DNA from 4 places in the Streptomyces asiaticus genome. Region 3 is predicted to be linked to each of the others. Evidence: riboswitches for the same ligand, from Rfam matches in the RefSeq annotation. Region 3 holds a riboswitch; each other region holds the start of a gene.
What was found. A riboswitch is a leader RNA that binds a small molecule or an ion and turns the genes downstream of it on or off. The one in region 3 is predicted to bind cobalamin.

Region 1 (4,083 bases), 1.2 Mb from region 3:
TCGTGGACACCCGACTCCGGACGGGTGAACGTGAGGGGACGGCGGACGCCCGCGAGACCGGTCCCGGGACCGTCTCCGGCGGCTCTCGAACGCGGCTCAACTCCCCTGCGACATGGGAGCGTAGGCTGAAATTCACCGGGTTTTAGCGACCCCGCAACCATGTCACCCTGATGCCCTGCTCAGTTCATCTCCCGTTCACCCTGTTTCCTTACGTTCACCGTGCCACTAACGACCTTCGAACTGATTGACCGGGTGTATGGAACACATCACGCTTCTCATCGGGATCGTGATCGTCACGGCCTTGGTGTTCGACTTCACGAACGGCTTTCACGACACGGCTAACGCCATGGCCACCACCATCTCCACGGGAGCACTCGGGCCCAGGGTGGCGGTGGCGATGTCGGCCGTCCTCAATCTCGTCGGCGCGTTCCTGTCCGTGGAGGTGGCCAAGACCATCTCCGGCGGGATCATCGACGAGGGATCCGGTATCCAGCCAGAAGTGATCTTCGCGGGACTCGTCGGCGCGATCCTGTGGAATCTGGTGACGTGGCTCGCCGGACTCCCCTCCAGCTCCTCGCACGCCCTGTTCGGCGGTCTGATCGGCGCCACCGTGGTCTCCGTGGGCCTGGACGGGGTCAATGGCGACGCGATCGTCATGAAGGTCCTGATCCCCGCCGTCGCCGCGCCGATCGTGGCCGGCATCGCCACGCTGGCCGCCACCCGGCTCACCTACCGGCTCGGCCGCGACCGCTCCCCCGAGGACACCGCGAAGGGCTACCGCGCGGGGCAGATCGCCTCCGCCGCCCTGGTCTCCCTGGCCCACGGCACCAACGACGCCCAGAAGACGATGGGCGTGATCACCCTGGCGCTGGTCACCGGGAACGTGGTGGCGCCCGACTCCGACCCGCCGCTGTGGGTCATCGTCTCGGCGGGCCTGGCCATCGCGCTCGGCACCTACCTGGGCGGCTGGCGCATCATCCGCACCATGGGCAAGGGCATCACCGACATCCAGCCGCCGCAGGGCTTCGCCGCCCAGACCGGCGCCGCGACCGTCATCCTCGCCTCCTCCCACATCGGCTTCGCGCTGTCCACCACCCAGGTCTGCTCCGGTGCCGTCATGGGCGCGGGTGTCGGCCGTAAGGGCGCCGTGGTGCGCTGGTCGACCGCGGGCCGCATGGTGATCGCCTGGGTGCTGACCCTGCCGGCCGCCGGTCTGGTGGCGGGCGCCGCCGCGCTCCTCGCCGACCAGGGGAACGCGGGAATCACGGCGGTGGCCGTGCTCGCCGTCCTGGCCTGCGGGGCGATCTGGATGCTGTCGCGCCGCAAGCCCGTGGACCACACCAACGTCAACGAGGTCGGCACCCAGGAGCCGGTGGGCGCCGTCACGGCCGCCCTGCGGTCCGTGGCCCCGCCGCCCGCCGGTGCGGCGAGCGCCGCCCCCGAGGACGACACCTCGGAGCACACACCCGAGCAGACCCCCACCCCCGCCGCCGCGAGCAGCACCACCCGCTAAGGAGCCAGGAAACATGAGCATCGACTGGGCTGCACTCGGCCAGGTCTTCGGCATCAGCCTCGCGGTCACCGTCGGCATGGTGGGCGTCTTCACCCTGGGCATCGTCGGCACCTCCCGTAAGGCGGCGCCGGAGCGGGGCGGCACGGCCGCCGCCGTGCCCGGGGGCGCGGTGGGCGCCTCCTCGCTCGCGCGCACCGGCGCGTACGCCTGCTTTGCGGTGTGCGCCGCGGTCGTGGCGTACGGCATCTATCTGATCGTCGCCTGAGGACCCCGCTTCCCCGAACGACCACCGGCCGCCGGATGGTGGCGCTGACCAGCGCCGACCGTCCGGCGGCCGTCCTGTGAGGGGCGGTTGGCTGTGGGGCTCGGCACACTCGGGCGTCATGGGTCATATGCGAGTTGACGGCCATTCGCGGCCCATGGTGGACTTCCCGAGCCAAACGGCGGCAGGAGAGGAAGCCGGTGAGAATCCGGCGCGGTCCCGCCACTGTCACCGGGGAGCACCCTCCCATCGCCTGTATGGGGTCACGGCTCGTCCGTACGGTTCGTCGCGTACGCGGGGCTGGAAGACCGGGAGGGCCGCGGATCCGGGAGCCAGGAGACTCTCACCGCCGGTCACGTCGAACCAGGGCGCGGACCCTGAGTGAGGACATACCGCCATGCCCGGCATCGCCACGCCGCCAGCCCTCCCTGTCCGCTTCGGCTCTTCCGGCCCATCCGGCCCGTCTGGTTCCGTATCGCCGCGCCGAGGCGTGACGGCGGCCTGACGGATGCCTGCCGACCACGCCTCGTTCGCGTGTGGCGCGGCCCTCGGCTTCCTCGGCGACCTCGCCACGGGTGATCCGCGCCGCGGCCATCCGGTGGCCGCGTTCGGGCGCGCCGCCGCGGCCGCCGAGCGCCGGCTGTGGCGCGACCACCGGGGCTACGGGGCCCTGCACACCGCGTTGTGCGCGGGCGGCGCGGCCGCCGGTGCCGCGCTGCTGACCCGCGCCGTACGGGGCCTTGGCAGCCGCCGTGGCGCGGAGGTCGCGCTGACCGCCGCCGCCACCTGGGCCGTGCTGGGCGGCACGAGCCTGGGCCGTGAGGCACGGGCCGTCGGCGGGGCGCTGGCCGCCGGGGACCTCGAGGTCGCCCGGGAGCGGCTGCCGCATCTGTGCGGCCGCGATCCGCAGGCGCTGGACGGGCCGCAGATCGCCCGCGCGGTGGTCGAATCGGTGGCCGAGAACACCTCCGACGCCGTCGTGGGCGCGCTGGTGTGGGGCGCCGTGGGCGGTGTGCCGGGGCTCATAGGATTCCGTGCCGTCAACACCCTGGACGCCATGGTGGGCCACAAGTCGCCGCGCTACCGGCGGTTCGGCTGGGCGGCGGCCCGGCTGGACGATGTGGCCGGCTGGCCCGGTGCGCGCCTTACGGCGGCCCTGGCGACGCTCGCGGGCCCCGATCCGCGCGGTGCGTGGCGCGCCTGGCGGCGCGACGGCGGACGCCATCCGAGCCCCAACGCGGGCCCCGTGGAGGCGTCCTTCGCGGGCGCGCTCGCCGTCCGGCTGGGCGGCACCCTCGCGTACGGCGGCCGGGTCGAGCACCGACCGGTGCTCAACTCCGGCGGGCGGCCGGTGGAGTCGGCCGACATCGAGCGGGCGATACGGCTGTCGCGGCGCGTCGGCGTGCTGGCGCTCGGAGTGTCCATGGCGGCCCGGCCGGTCCTGAGGGCGTTGACGGGACGGCCCCGGGCCTTGGGAAGGGGCGGCGGATGAGCGGGATACGCGCTAAGGACGGCACGGAGGGTTCCGGGGCACGCGGCGGGGGGCTGCTCGTCGCGGGCACGACCTCCGACGCGGGCAAGAGCGTGGTGACGGCCGGGATCTGCCGGTGGCTCGCCCGTAAGGGCGTCAGCGTGGCGCCCTTCAAGGCGCAGAACATGTCGCTCAACTCCTTCGTCACCCGGGAGGGGGCGGAGATCGGGCGGGCGCAGGCCATGCAGGCGGCCGCCGCGCGCGTCGAGCCCAGTGCGCTGATGAACCCGGTCCTGCTGAAGCCGGGCAGTGACCGCAGCAGTCAAGTGGTGCTGCTGGGCAAGCCGGTGGGCGAGCTGAGCGCGCGCGGGTACTTCGGCGGGCCCGGGGCCCCCTCGCCCGGCGAGAGGGTCTCCACGGGGCGGGAGGCGCTGCTGGGGACCGTCACGGAGTGCCTGGAGGAGCTGCGGCGCACCCATGACGCGGTGATCTGCGAGGGCGCGGGCAGCCCCGCCGAGATCAATCTGCGCCGCACCGACATCGTCAACATGGGTCTTGCGCGCGCCGCAGGGCTTCCGGTCGTGGTGGTCGGGGACATCGACCGCGGTGGTGTCTTCGCGTCCTTCTTCGGCACGACCGCGCTGCTGTCGGCCGCCGACCAACGGCATGTGGCCGCCTACCTGGTGAACAAGTTCCGCGGCGATGTGAGCCTTCTGGAGCCCGGCCTCGAGATGCTGCGCGACCTCACCGGGCGCCCGACCGTCGGGGTGCTCCCGTTCGCCCACGGGCTGGGCATCGACGAGGAGGACGGGCTGCGGGTGTCGCTGCGCGGCGCGG
Region 2 (4,083 bases), on a different contig from region 3:
TCGTCCCCGCCCAACGTGTCCTCCCTCGCCACGGAGTGCGGGACGAGTCTCCCACGGGCCCGTTCCCGCCGACGGGGTTCAGGTCGCCGTCGCGGACGCCGCCGCGCGGCCCGCCGTGCGGCCCGAGAAGAGGCAGCCGCCGAGGAAGGTGCCCTCCAGGGAGCGGTAGCCGTGTACTCCTCCCCCGCCGAAGCCCGCCACCTCGCCCGCCGCGTACAGGCCGCTGATCGGCCGGCCGGAGGCGTCCAGGACGCGGCCGGAGAGATCGGTCTGGAGGCCGCCGAGGGTCTTGCGGGTGAGGATGTTGAGGCGCACGGCGATCAGCGGCCCGGCGGCCGAGTCCAGGATCCGGTGCGCGGAGGCGGTGCGGCTGAGGGCGTCCCCGGGGTAGGCGAGCGCGTTGCGGATGCCCATGACCTGGACGTCCTTGGTGTACGGATTCTCGATCTCGCGGTCGCGGGCCTCGATCTGCCGCTTGAGGTCCGCCAGGTCGATCAGGTTGTCACCGGTCAACTTGTTCATGCCCGCGACCAGTTGGGGCAGGGAGGTGGCGACCACGAAGTCCTCGCCCTTGTCCCGGAACCGCTGGATCGGCTCGGGGGTCTGCCAGATGCGGGAGAGGAGTTGCAGGATGTCCTTGTTGGTCAGGTCCGGGTTCTGCTCCGAGCCCGAGAGCGCGAACTCCTTGGCCATGATCTTCTGGGTGGTGATGAACCACGAGTAGTCATGACCGGTGGCGGTGATCGATCCGAGGGTGTGCAGGGTGTCGTAGCCCGGGATGTCGGGGCTGGAGAAGCGCCTGCCCTCCGCGTCGAACCACATCGACGACGGGCCCGGCAGGATACGGATGCCATGGCCCGGCCAGATCGGGGCGTAGTTCCTGAGGCCCTCGGTGTAGTGCCACATCCGGTCGGGGTTGACGATCCGTCCGCCCGCCTTCTCGGTGATCGCCAGCATGCGGCCGTCCACATACGCGGGGACGCCGGTGACCATGAACTTCGGCGGTGAGCCGAGCCGGTCGGGCCAGTTCCGGCGTACGAGGTCGTGGTTGGCGCCGATACCGCCGGAGGTGACGATCACCACCGGGGCGCTGAGCTCGAAGTCGCCCACCACGGTGCGCGAGGTCTGCTTGCCGCGGGCGGCGTCGCTCGGTTCCAGGATCGAGCCCCTCACCCCGGTGACGGCGCCATCGGTGACGATCAGCTCGTCCACCCGGTGCCGGAACGTGAACGTCACCCGGCCGTCCTTCGCGGCGGCCCGCACCTTCTTCTCGAACGGCTCGACCACGGCCGGACCGGTGCCCCAGGTGACGTGGAAACGCGGCACCGAGTTGCCGTGGCCGTCCGCGAGACCGCCGCCGCGTTCGGCCCAGCCGACGATCGGGAACCATTGCACACCGAGCCCGTGCAGCCAGGACCGCTTCTCCCCGGAGGCGAAATCCACGTACGCCTCGGCCCACTTGTGGGCCCAGTAGTCCTGGCCGCCGGGGTCGCTGACACCGCGGTCGAAGCCGGCCGTGCCGAGCCAGTCCTGCCAGGCCAGTTCGGGGGAGTCCTTGATCCCCATCAGCCGCTGCTCCTCGGAGTCCACGAAGAACAGGCCGCCGAAGGACCAGAACGCCTGGCCGCCGAGGTTGCTCTCGGGCTCCTGGTCGAGGAGGAGCACCTTGCGTCCCGCGGCCGTCAGCTCCGCCGTGGCCACCAGCCCGGCGAGCCCGTGGCCGACCACGATGGCGTCCGCGTCCGAGGACGGGCCGGAGGCGGCGAAGGCCGGAACCGCCGTCTGGGCGAGCGCGGCGCCGGCGAGCACACCACCCGCCGCCGTCAGGGCGCGACGGCGGCTGATCCCGCCGATCCCGGCGGGCGACGCGGAATTCTCTGTGGAGTTCTCCATGAGCTGCCTTCCGGAAGGGGGTTCGGAGGGTGCGGGAGATACGGAGGGGGGTGCCGCGACGGAATCGTGTTACCGGCCGGCAAGGTGTTACCGACGGTAGCCCACAGGGTGAGAGGCCGCCAGAGTTCTGCTCGTACGAGCAACTCCCTTGCCCCCAGGCGACTTCGGGTGCTCAGCTACCGCCCGGTGACGGCTCGGCCGAGGCACTCCCCCGCGGCGAGAACGCGTACAGATCGAGGATGTCGGGCAGCGGTGCCACCCCGGGGCCACCCGCCCGGACCCAGGCCACGATGTCCTCCGTCGCGTCCGGGTCGTTGACCAGGCCGAGCCACACCGGCCTGCCCCCGGCGGCCCGTCCGGCGGCCGACGGCTGTACCACGATCACATTGGCCTGGTCGCAGACGTCCAGACACTCGGAGACGCGTACGGGCGCCTCCTCACCGAGCCGCGTGATCTGCGCGGCATGGTCGACGCCGGTCACCTTGGGACTGCCGCAGCAGCAGTCCCGGCACACGGTCACCCGGCACGGCAGCGGGTCGGTCGGCCTCACGGGCACGCCGCATCACCCCTCCTCCGGGGAAGTCCGCCCCGGTGTCGATCGAGGAGGCGACCGCGTGAGTCTCCTGGCTCTCGGGTCGATGCTCGTCCCGGCCTTCCCACCCGCATACGTGGGCAGTGGCCTGTTCGGGATCCGCTCGCCGATCACAGTGGCGGTACCGCGTCGGATTCACACCGGCTTCCTCGTTCCGCCGTCGCCCTTGTCGCCCGGCATCATCGCATCCCGGACAGCGCCACACCACGCGGCCCCAGCCCCGGCGGGGCGACGGGCGGCCCGGCGTCAGTTCCGGCGGACCGGCGCCCCCGCCAGGATCTCACCCAGGCCCTGGCGGGTGGCCGCCAGCACCACGCGGTCCTGGGGCCGCAGGGCATAGCCGGGGTGCAGGTCCCACACCAGGGCGGGCGCCTGCTGGACGACACCGTCGTAAGGGGGCGCAGCCCCGAGGTCGCGTTGCCGGTCCGCGGGCTCGGCCGCGTCCAGCGCGATGACCCGCCAGGCGCCCGGTACGAACGCCTCGGCGACGGTACGCCCCTCCAGTCGCGGATGCCCGGCGACATGCAGGGCGGCGAAGAGCAGCACCCTGCGCTCGACCGGTATGGCACCGAGGACCTGACGTCCCATCATGGCCCCGGCGAACGCCGGAGCCGCCAGGCTGGAGACGCTGCGGCTGCGGGTGAGGGCCCGCGGATGGGCCGCACGCAGCGTGCGGTAGACGGCGTTGGCGAAGCGGTCGTCATACAGGCGCAGAGCCACCCGCAGCCGGGGCTTGACCGAGCGGGCGTACAGCGTCGCCTCCAGGTTGGTGGTGTCGACGCTGGTCAGTGCGAGCAGGGCGTGGGCCCGCTGGATTTTGGCGGCCTCCAGGACGCCTTCCTGGGTGACATCGCCGAGGACCGTCGGCACCCCGAGCCTGCGGGCCAGCGGGATGCCGCGCGCCCCGGGGTCCTCCTCCACGCACACCACGGGGATGTCCATCTCCCGGAGCCTGGCCAGGACCCGGGTGCCGACCTTGCCGAGTCCGAGCAGCACGACATGGCCGGACAGGCCGCGTGGAGGGCGGCGCAGCGCGGACGCGGTGCGGAAGGTGCCCAGCGCTTCCAGCGCGGCGGCCACCAGAACGGGCAGCAGGAGCAGTCCGGTCAGCCCGGACAGCAGTTGGAGGACCTTGCGTCCGGTCGGCTCGTCGAGCGCCGGATCGTCGATCGCCAGCACGTCCAGCACCGTGAGGTAGGCCGCGTGGAGCAGTCCGGCTCCGGTGAGCTGCCAGGAGGTGATGGTGAGGACGAGCACGGCGATGGCCATTCCGGCGACGGACCAGCGCAGCCGGCGGGAGAAGAGTGAGGCGAGCGGCAGTCTGCGACTGCCGAGCCGCTGTGGCGGCAGCGGCGCGCCGAGGGCGGAGACGGCCTCGAGCACCACCGTGTCGCGTCCGGTGGCGGCGGCGACCTCCTCGTCTCCGGGCAGCAGCCTGGGCCCTTCGTCCCCGCTGCTGTCGGAGCCCTCGCTGCCGCCCGGGTCGCTGGTGGTGGACGAGAGCAGGGCGAGGGTGCACAGCCCCGGGCGGGCGACCTCGTCCGTGCCGGGCGGGGTGCGCTCGGCCGCGCGCAGCAGCAGCCCGTCGGCCTGGAGCA
Region 3 (4,083 bases):
CTCGGTCAGGGACGGCCGTCGGGGCCACACTTGACGATCACATTGATGCAGTCACGCACCCGCCGGGCCATCTCGTCCTCGGGCCAGGCGTTGAAGAAGTCACCATGCATGGTGTGTCCGGCGCCCGACGCCAGCTTGAGCCGCGCGGGGTCGCCGTTGACCGGGTAGCGGAGCACCTGGCGCAGCTTCGGCACGGCCACCGGGTGGGTCGCCGGGCACTGGCCACCGACCGGGTACGCCATATGGCTCTTGTGGTCGGGGGAGTCCAGGTCCTTCCCGTTCCAGCACTGGGGGAAGTCCAGGTAGGACTCCAGCATCGAGTCGGACGGGCAGTTCACGAAGTCCTTGGAGGGGTTGACCTCCCGGTGGAGCCCCGATCAGTCCGTGGCGTCGGGCTCGGTCCGCTCGGCCGCGAGCAGGTGAATGAGCAGCAGCACGATCCCGGAGATCAGGAAGACGCGCGTGGCGGCTTCCAGGCCGTTCCACGTCTTGGACTGCCACATGGCGAACCACTCGCCACCGATGGCGATGAACCCGGCGCCGAACAGCAGCATGAGCATCACCAGCCCCACGGTGCTGGCCTGGCGGGCGCGGCGGACGCTGCCTCCGCGCAGTCCCGCGCCCCACATGGCCGTCGCGGCGATGAGGACGAGGGCGGCGACGCTCTCCCAGACGATGATGGCTACGTAGGCGGTGTCCTGGAGCGCGGTGGACTTGATGGCCCGCCACATCAGGTCGTCGTCCTTGAACGTGGTGTCCATCGCCAGGACATGGCGGACGAATTGCTGATTGGTGTCGAAGTCGGTGATGTTACCGAAGGCGACAAGCGCGATGTACAGCGCGATCGTCCCGGTGAGCAGCCCCGAGACGGCGGAGTAGGTGCGAGGGGAACGTATTCTGCCGGTTCGCTCGCTCACGATGACTCTGTCTCCCCGTTGTATTCCGTTGATCGGACATTCCATTGATCGGACCGAGCGGTAGCGTACAACTGTTTGGCTCAGTGGGCCCGGTGGTGGGGAGACGCAGGTCACATGCGTCCATGTCACAGGGGGTGGGGCCATCTCGTCTCAGGGGTGTAGCCACTGACAACCACGGAGGAGCACACCATGGACGCGCGACTGAACTACTCCGCCAGCCCGACCGCGGGCAAGGTCCTCAAGCCCGTCATGGCGGCGGGCAAGGCGGTCAAGGACTCGCCGCTGCCGCCCGCCACCCAGGAGCTGGTGGCGCTGCGCGTGAGCCAGATCAACGGCTGCGCCGTCTGCCTCGACATGCACACCAAGGAAGCCGCCGCGGCCGGTGAGACCGCGGTGCGGCTGCACCTGGTGGCGGCATGGCGGGAGGCCACGGTCTTCACCGACGCCGAGCGCGCCGCGCTGGAGCTGGCGGAGGCGGGGACCCGGATCGCGGACGCGGCCGGTGGCGTCAGTGACGAGGTATGGGCGAACGCCGCCAAGCACTACGACGAGGAGCAGCTCACCGCCCTGGTGATCCTGGTCTCGTTCATGAACATGGCGAATCGGCTGAACGCCATCACCCAGCAGCCGGCGGGCAACTACCAGGTCGGGCAGTTCCACTGACCGGTATCGGCAACGGAGGAATCGGCGTGAGCGAGGTCGAGGAGTTCGAGGAGCTGCGGCCACTGCTGTTCTCGATCGCCTACCGGATCCTGGGCAGTGTGAGCGAGGCCGAGGACGCGGTGCAGGAAACGTGGCTGCGCTTCGACGGCTCGGCCACCCGGCCCACGTCGACCAAGGCGTATCTGTCGGCCACGGTGACACGCGTCTCGATCGATGTGCTGCGCTCCGCGCGGGTGCGACGGGAGGAGTACGTGGGCCCGTGGTTCCCCGAGCCGCTGCTCAGCGATCCGTATCAGGATCCGGCCCGGGCGGTGGAGCTGGCCGACTCGGTCTCGATGGCGGCGCTGCTGCTCCTGGAGCGGCTCAGCCCGCTGGAGCGGGCGGTGTTCGTGCTGCGGGAGGTGTTCGCCTTCGGGTTCGACGAGATCGCCACGGCGGTGGAGCGGTCGGAGGCCGCATGCCGGCAGCTGCTGGTACGGGCGCGGCGCCACATGCGGGACGGACGGCCGCGGTTCGCGGCGGACCGGCGGGAGCGGCAGGAGCTGGCCACGCGGTTCTTCGACGCGCTGAAGGACGGCGATGTGGGCGGGCTGCGGAAGCTGCTGGCCGCCGATGTGCGGCTGGTCGGGGACGGCGGCGGCAAGGCCCCGCAGCTGGCCAGGGCCGTCACGGGCGCGGAGAACGTGGCGCGGCTGCTGGGCGGTGTCTTCCCCTGGCTGCTGCGGATCGATGTGTCGTTGGAGCCGCGCGAGGTCAACGGCCAGCCCGGCGCGATCCTCCGCGACCGGGACGGCAAGGTGCTCCACACCCTGGTCCTCGATGTGCTCGACGGGCAGATCCAGACCATTCGCACGGTGGTCAACCCCGACAAGCTCGGCCACCTCGGGCCGGTCGGGGACGCCTGGGCCGTGGACCGCGAGGTGAAGCAGGCACGTCGGCGGCCGAACTGACCGTGGGACGTGGCCGTTCCGCGCTCTTGGTAGTCTCGTCGGAGCCAGTCGTGCCACATCCGAGGCCAGGGAATCCGGTGTGAATCCGGAGCTGACGCGCAGCGGTGAGGGGGACGGGCGGGGCAGGTGACACCACTGGGAGGAGTCCGTGACGGCCGCGGGGCCGTCGCGAACGAGCACCGGGAAGGGGCCCCGTCCGGACGAGCCCGAGTCCGAAGACCTGCTGGCACCTCCGCGCCCGGTGCGCGGAGGACGACCAAAGGCCAGGCTCCGCGTACGAGCCCCGACCACCGAGGCTGCCCGTGCTCCGCTCCGCCCGCCGTACCGCGGCGTTCCTGCTCGCCCCCGCCCTGCTGCTCACCGCGTGCGGTGGCTCGGGCCATGACGGCGCGGACTCCGGGAAGCGCGCCGGTTCGGGCTATCCGCGCACGATCGACAACTGTGGCCACAAGGTCACGTTGAAATCCGCCCCGAAGCGGGCCCTGTCGCTCAACCAGGGCAGCACGGAGATCCTGCTCTCGCTCGGCCTCGCCGACCGCGTGGCGGCCACCGCCACCTGGACCGACCCGGTGATGAAGGGCCTGGAGAAGGCCAACGCCACGGTGGAGCGCCTGGCGGACAACGCGCCGTCCTTCGAGAAGTCCCTGGACGCCGAACCCGACTTCGTCACCGCCTCGTTCGTCTCCACCCTCGGCAAGGGCGGCGTGGCCACCCGCGAGCAGTTCGAGAAGCTGGGCGTGCCCACATATGTCTCGCCCTCCGACTGCGCGGCGGGCAGGGACACCGACAGCGGTGGTGACGGCTCCCGCGGCAAGCCCCTCACCCTTGATGTCGTCTACGGCGAGATACGCGATCTGGCCCACGCGTTCGGTGTCGACGAGCGCGGAGAGAGGCTCGTCGCGCGGCTGAAGGAGCGCGTGCACAAGGCCACGGAGGGACTGGACGCCTCCGGTGTCTCCCTCATGTACTGGTTCGCCAACTCCCAGTCGCCCTACCTCGCCGGCTGCTGTGGCGCGCCGGGTGCCATCACCCGGGCCGTCGGGGCGGAGAACGCCTTCTCCGACACCCACGACGAGTGGCCGCAGATCAACTGGGAGACCGTGGCCGACCGCGACCCGGACGTCATCGTCCTCGGCGATCTCACACGCAGGCAGCAGACCGCGGAGACCGCCGGGGCCAAGATGCGTTTCCTCGAGACCAACGCCGCCACCCGCAACCTCACCGCGGTGAAGAGGAAGCGGTACATCCTGTTGAGCGGGCAGGCCATGAACCCGTCCATCCGTACGGTCGAAGGGGTGGAACAGGTCGCCGCCGGGCTGCGCGACTTCGGGCTCGCCAAGTGAGTGCCGGCCACCTGAGCACTCGCCTCCTGCCGCTGCTCGCGGGAGGGCTGGCCGCGCTGCTCGCGTCGGTCGCCTTCGCCGTGACCATCGGCCCGGCCGACATCTCCACGGCCGACGTATGGGCGGCGGTCACCGCCCATCTCGGCCTGGGGGAGAGCACCTTGCCGCCGCTCCGGGACGGCATCGTGTGGAACCTGCGCATGCCGCGCA
Region 4 (4,083 bases), 2.2 Mb from region 3:
GGCGTACGGGCGATCTCCGGGAATCTCGGGCTGGTGCGGGCCCTGCACTTCCCTCGCGCCTCACTCCCCATCTCGTTCGCGCTCCAGCAGCTCCAGCAGCTGCTGTTCTCGATGATCGTGCTGGCCGTCGTGTTGGTGGGCTTCGGCCACTTCCCGGCACTGGCCTGGCTGCTGATTGTCCCCACCCTGGCCCTGCAATTCGTCTTCAACACCGGCCTGTCGCTGATCGTGGCGCGGCTCGGGGCCAAAACACCGGACCTCGCGCAGCTGCTGCCCTTCATTCTGCGCACCTGGATGTATGCCTCGGGCGTGATGTTTCCGCTGGCCCGCACCCTCGAACACGCGGGAGCGAGCGGCTGGATCAGCGACGCCATGCTGGCGAATCCGGCGGCCGTTTACATGGACCTGATGCGGTACGCCCTGATCAACGATTACCCCTCGTCGAACCTGCCGCCGCATGTGTGGGCGCTGGCCCTGGGCTGGGCGGTGCTCTTCGGTGTCGGGGGATTCGTGTACTTCTGGAAGGCAGAGGAGCAGTACGGCCGTGGCTGAGCAGACCCTCGACAAAGGTGCCCAGGCGGAGCGGGCCGACCAGGCCGCTCGGGCGGCTTCCGCGCCGGCGCGGGTGCCCACCGTCATCGCCGACGACGTCCATATCGTCTACCGGGTCAACGGCGGCCCCAAGGGGAAGGGCAGTGCCACCGCCGCCCTCAGCCGCCTGCTGGGCCGCAAGAATGCGCCGGGCATGCGTGAGGTGCACGCGGTGCGCGGGGTCACCTTCGTGGCGTACAAGGGTGAGTCGATCGGTCTGATCGGGTCCAATGGGTCGGGGAAGTCGACCCTGCTGAAGGCGGTGGCGGGGCTGCTGCCCACCGAGCGCGGCAAGGTCTACACCCATGGTCAGCCGTCGCTGCTGGGGGTGAACGCGGCGCTGATGAACGACCTGACCGGTGAGCGGAATGTGATCCTGGGCGGTCTGGCGATGGGGATGTCGCGTGAGCAGGTCCGGGAGCGTTACCAGGGCATCGTGGACTTCTCGGGTATCAATGAGAAGGGTGATTTCATCACCCTGCCGATGCGTACGTACTCCTCGGGTATGGCGGCCCGGCTGCGGTTCTCCATCGCCGCGGCCAAGGACCACGATGTGCTGATGATCGACGAGGCGCTGGCCACGGGTGACAGGAAGTTCCAGAAGCGTTCCGAGGCCCGGATCCGGGAGCTCCGTCAGGAGGCCGGCACGGTCTTCCTCGTCAGCCACAACAACAAGTCCATCCGGGACACCTGTGACCGGGTGCTGTGGCTGGAGAAGGGCGAGCTGCTGATGGACGGCCCGACCGACGAGGTCATCAAGGCGTACGAGAAGGAGACCGGCAAGTAGGCCCCGCCTGGGCGCCGCCCGACCAGGACGCTGGCTCGCCGGGCCGGAACGCACTAGCACATTCATGCGAAACTCCGCAGCTCCGACACAAGATATGGGGGCACGTGCGTCGGCCAACACAAGATGTATGCTCGTCCTCGCTGTCGCCGCAGGGGAATCCGGTGGGAATCCGGAACTGTCCCGCAACGGTGTACGTGTGCGCTCAATTCGGCGTGCCCGTAAGTCCGAGCGCCTGCCGACAGCCCTGTGAACACGTCCCCCGGCCTCGAGGGTTGGGCCGATGGACGCTGCGTGGTGTGTCTGGCGTACGAGGAGTGCGGCACCGGCATGCCCGTACGCGACCGTCGCACCACCCTTCGCGGCCTCAGGCCCGTCCGGAGTTGTGATCCGGACAGGCCCTGACCGAGCGAAGGAGAGCACCTCAGTGACCATCGCGCCCGCCGATCCGGTTTCAGCGCAGGCGGCTTCTCAGGCAGCGGACGACGCGCCCGGGACCGCCCTGCTACGGACTCTGACCGGACTCACCGCCGACCTGCCCGCCACCGACCCCGGCAAGGTCGCGGCCGCCGCCCTGCGCGGCCGTCATCCCGGCTCGGACGAGGCGGAGTTGCGCGGGCTCGCGACCGAGGCGGCGGCCGGACTGATCGCCGAGGAGCCGGAGTACTCACGGCTCGCGGCGCGGCTGCTGGCGCTGACCATCACGGAGGAGGCGGCCGGGCAGGGCGCGGTCTCCTTCTCCACCTCCGTCCGGGTGGGCCACCGCGAGGGCCTGCTCGCCGACTCCACCGCGGAGTTCGCCGCCGCCCACGCCGAGCGGCTGGACGCGCTGGTGGAGCGGGCGCTGGCCGACGGCGCCGACAACCGCTTCGGCTACTTCGGGCTGCGCACCCTCTACAGCCGCTATCTGCTGCGCCACCCGATCACCCGTCAGGTGATCGAGACCCCGCAGCACTTCCTGCTGCGCGTGGCCTGCGGGCTCGCCGAGAACCTCTCGGAGCGGGCGCTGGACGATGTGGCCGAGCTCTACCGGCTGACCAGCACGCTGTCGTATCTGCCCAGCTCCCCCACGCTGTTCAACTCCGGCACCCGGCATCCGCAGATGTCGTCCTGCTATCTGCTGGACTCCCCGCTGGACGAGCTGGACTCTATCTACAACCGCTACCACCAGGTGGCGCGGCTGTCGAAGCACGCGGGCGGCATCGGCCTGTCCTACTCCCGCATCCGGGCCCGCGGTTCGCTGATCCGGGGCACCAACGGGCACTCCAACGGCATCGTGCCGTTCCTGCGCACGCTCGACGCCTCGGTTGCCGCCGTCAACCAGGGCGGCCGGCGCAAGGGCGCGGCCTGTGTCTACCTGGAGACCTGGCACGCGGACCTCGAGGAGTTCCTGGAGCTGCGGGACAACACGGGCGAGGACGCCCGCCGCACCCACAACCTCAACATCGCCCACTGGATCCCGGACGAGTTCATGCGGCGGGTCGAGGCGGATGCCGACTGGTCGCTGTTCTCCCCGGCCGACGCGCCCGATCTGGTGGACCTGTGGGGCGAGGAGTTCGACGCCGCGTACCGCAGGGCCGAGGCCGAGGGCAAGGCCGTCAAGCAGGTCCCGGCGCGCCAGCTGTACGCCCGGATGATGCGCACCCTCGCGCAGACCGGCAACGGCTGGATGACGTTCAAGGACGCCGCCAACCGCACCGCCAACCAGACCGCCGAGCCCGGCAGGGTCGTCCACTCCTCCAACCTCTGCACCGAGATCCTGGAGGTCACGAACGACGGCGAGACCGCCGTGTGCAATCTCGGATCGGTCAACCTCGCCGCGCACCTGGGCGAGGACGGGCAGCTGGACTGGGAGCGCCTGGACGCCACCGTCCACACCGCCGTGACCTTCCTCGACCGCGTGGTGGACATCAACTTCTACCCCACGGAGGAGGCCGGGGCCTCCAACTCCCGCTGGCGCCCGGTGGGTCTGGGCCTCATGGGGCTCCAGGACGTCTTCTTCCGGCTGCGGCTGCCGTTCGACTCGTCCGAGGCCACGGCGCTCTCCACGCGGATCTCCGAGCGCATCATGCTCGCCGCGTACGAGGCGTCCTGCGAGCTCGCCGAGCGCCACGGCCCGCACCCCGCCTGGGCCGAGACCCGCACCGCGCGCGGTGTGCTGCACCCGGACCACTACACGGACGCGGTGGCCACCTGGCCGGAGCGCTGGCAGGCGCTGCGCGCGCGGATGGCGAAGTCCGGGATGCGGAACTCGCTGCTGCTGGCGATCGCGCCGACCGCGACCATCGCCTCCATCGCGGGCGTCTACGAGTGCATCGAGCCGCAGGTCTCCAACCTCTTCAAGCGCGAAACGCTCAGCGGGGAGTTCCTCCAGGTCAACTCCTATCTGGTGGACGACCTCAAGAAGCTGGGCGTCTGGGACGCCCAGACCCGTGAGGCGCTGCGCGAGTCCAATGGCTCGGTCCAGGACTTCTCCTGGGTGCCCGCGGACATACGGGAGCTGTACCGCACCGCGTGGGAGATCCCGCAGCGCGCCCTGATCGACATGGCGGCGGCCCGCACGCCGTACCTGGACCAGAGCCAGTCGCTGAACCTGTTCATGGCCTCACCGACCATCGGCAAGCTCAGCTCGATGTACGCCTACGCCTGGAAGCGCGGCATCAAGACCACGTACTACCTGCGCTCGCGTCCGGCCACCCGGATCGCCC

Region 1: linked by a shared signal. The riboswitch ahead of KHP12_RS37605 (cobalamin biosynthesis protein) and the one ahead of KHP12_RS42830 (ABC transporter substrate-binding protein) in region 3 are both predicted to bind cobalamin.
Region 2: linked by a shared signal. The riboswitch ahead of KHP12_RS01360 ((2Fe-2S) ferredoxin domain-containing protein) and the one ahead of KHP12_RS42830 (ABC transporter substrate-binding protein) in region 3 are both predicted to bind cobalamin.
Region 4: linked by a shared signal. The riboswitch ahead of KHP12_RS33155 (ribonucleoside-diphosphate reductase subunit alpha) and the one ahead of KHP12_RS42830 (ABC transporter substrate-binding protein) in region 3 are both predicted to bind cobalamin.

What each region holds. Positions count from the first base shown of each region.
Region 1 covers NZ_JAGSHX010000006.1:6,976,656-6,980,738, reverse strand. The annotation lists gene KHP12_RS37615 (inorganic phosphate transporter) at 257-1,513, shown strand; gene KHP12_RS37610 (hypothetical protein) at 1,527-1,778, shown strand; cobalamin riboswitch at 1,920-2,137, shown strand; gene KHP12_RS37605 (cobalamin biosynthesis protein) at 2,284-3,267, shown strand; gene KHP12_RS37600 (cobyric acid synthase) at 3,264-4,083, shown strand, end outside.
Region 2 covers NZ_JAGSHX010000001.1:419,154-423,236, reverse strand. The annotation lists gene KHP12_RS01370 (hypothetical protein) at 1-32, opposite strand, end outside; gene KHP12_RS01365 (FAD-binding dehydrogenase) at 79-1,893, opposite strand; gene KHP12_RS01360 ((2Fe-2S) ferredoxin domain-containing protein) at 2,066-2,449, opposite strand; cobalamin riboswitch at 2,490-2,682, opposite strand; gene KHP12_RS01355 (NAD-binding protein) at 2,732-4,083, opposite strand, start outside.
Region 3 covers NZ_JAGSHX010000006.1:8,154,967-8,159,049, forward strand. The annotation lists partial or broken gene KHP12_RS42810 (DUF1996 domain-containing protein) at 6-362, opposite strand; gene KHP12_RS42815 (DUF2165 domain-containing protein) at 378-917, opposite strand; gene KHP12_RS42820 (carboxymuconolactone decarboxylase family protein) at 1,107-1,580, shown strand; gene KHP12_RS42825 (RNA polymerase sigma-70 factor) at 1,607-2,530, shown strand; cobalamin riboswitch at 2,559-2,772, shown strand; gene KHP12_RS42830 (ABC transporter substrate-binding protein) at 2,833-3,873, shown strand; gene KHP12_RS42835 (FecCD family ABC transporter permease) at 3,885-4,083, shown strand, end outside.
Region 4 covers NZ_JAGSHX010000006.1:5,991,878-5,995,960, reverse strand. The annotation lists gene KHP12_RS33165 (ABC transporter permease) at 1-552, shown strand, start outside; gene KHP12_RS33160 (ABC transporter ATP-binding protein) at 545-1,378, shown strand; adenosylcobalamin (AdoCbl) riboswitch at 1,504-1,668, shown strand; gene KHP12_RS33155 (ribonucleoside-diphosphate reductase subunit alpha) at 1,803-4,083, shown strand, end outside.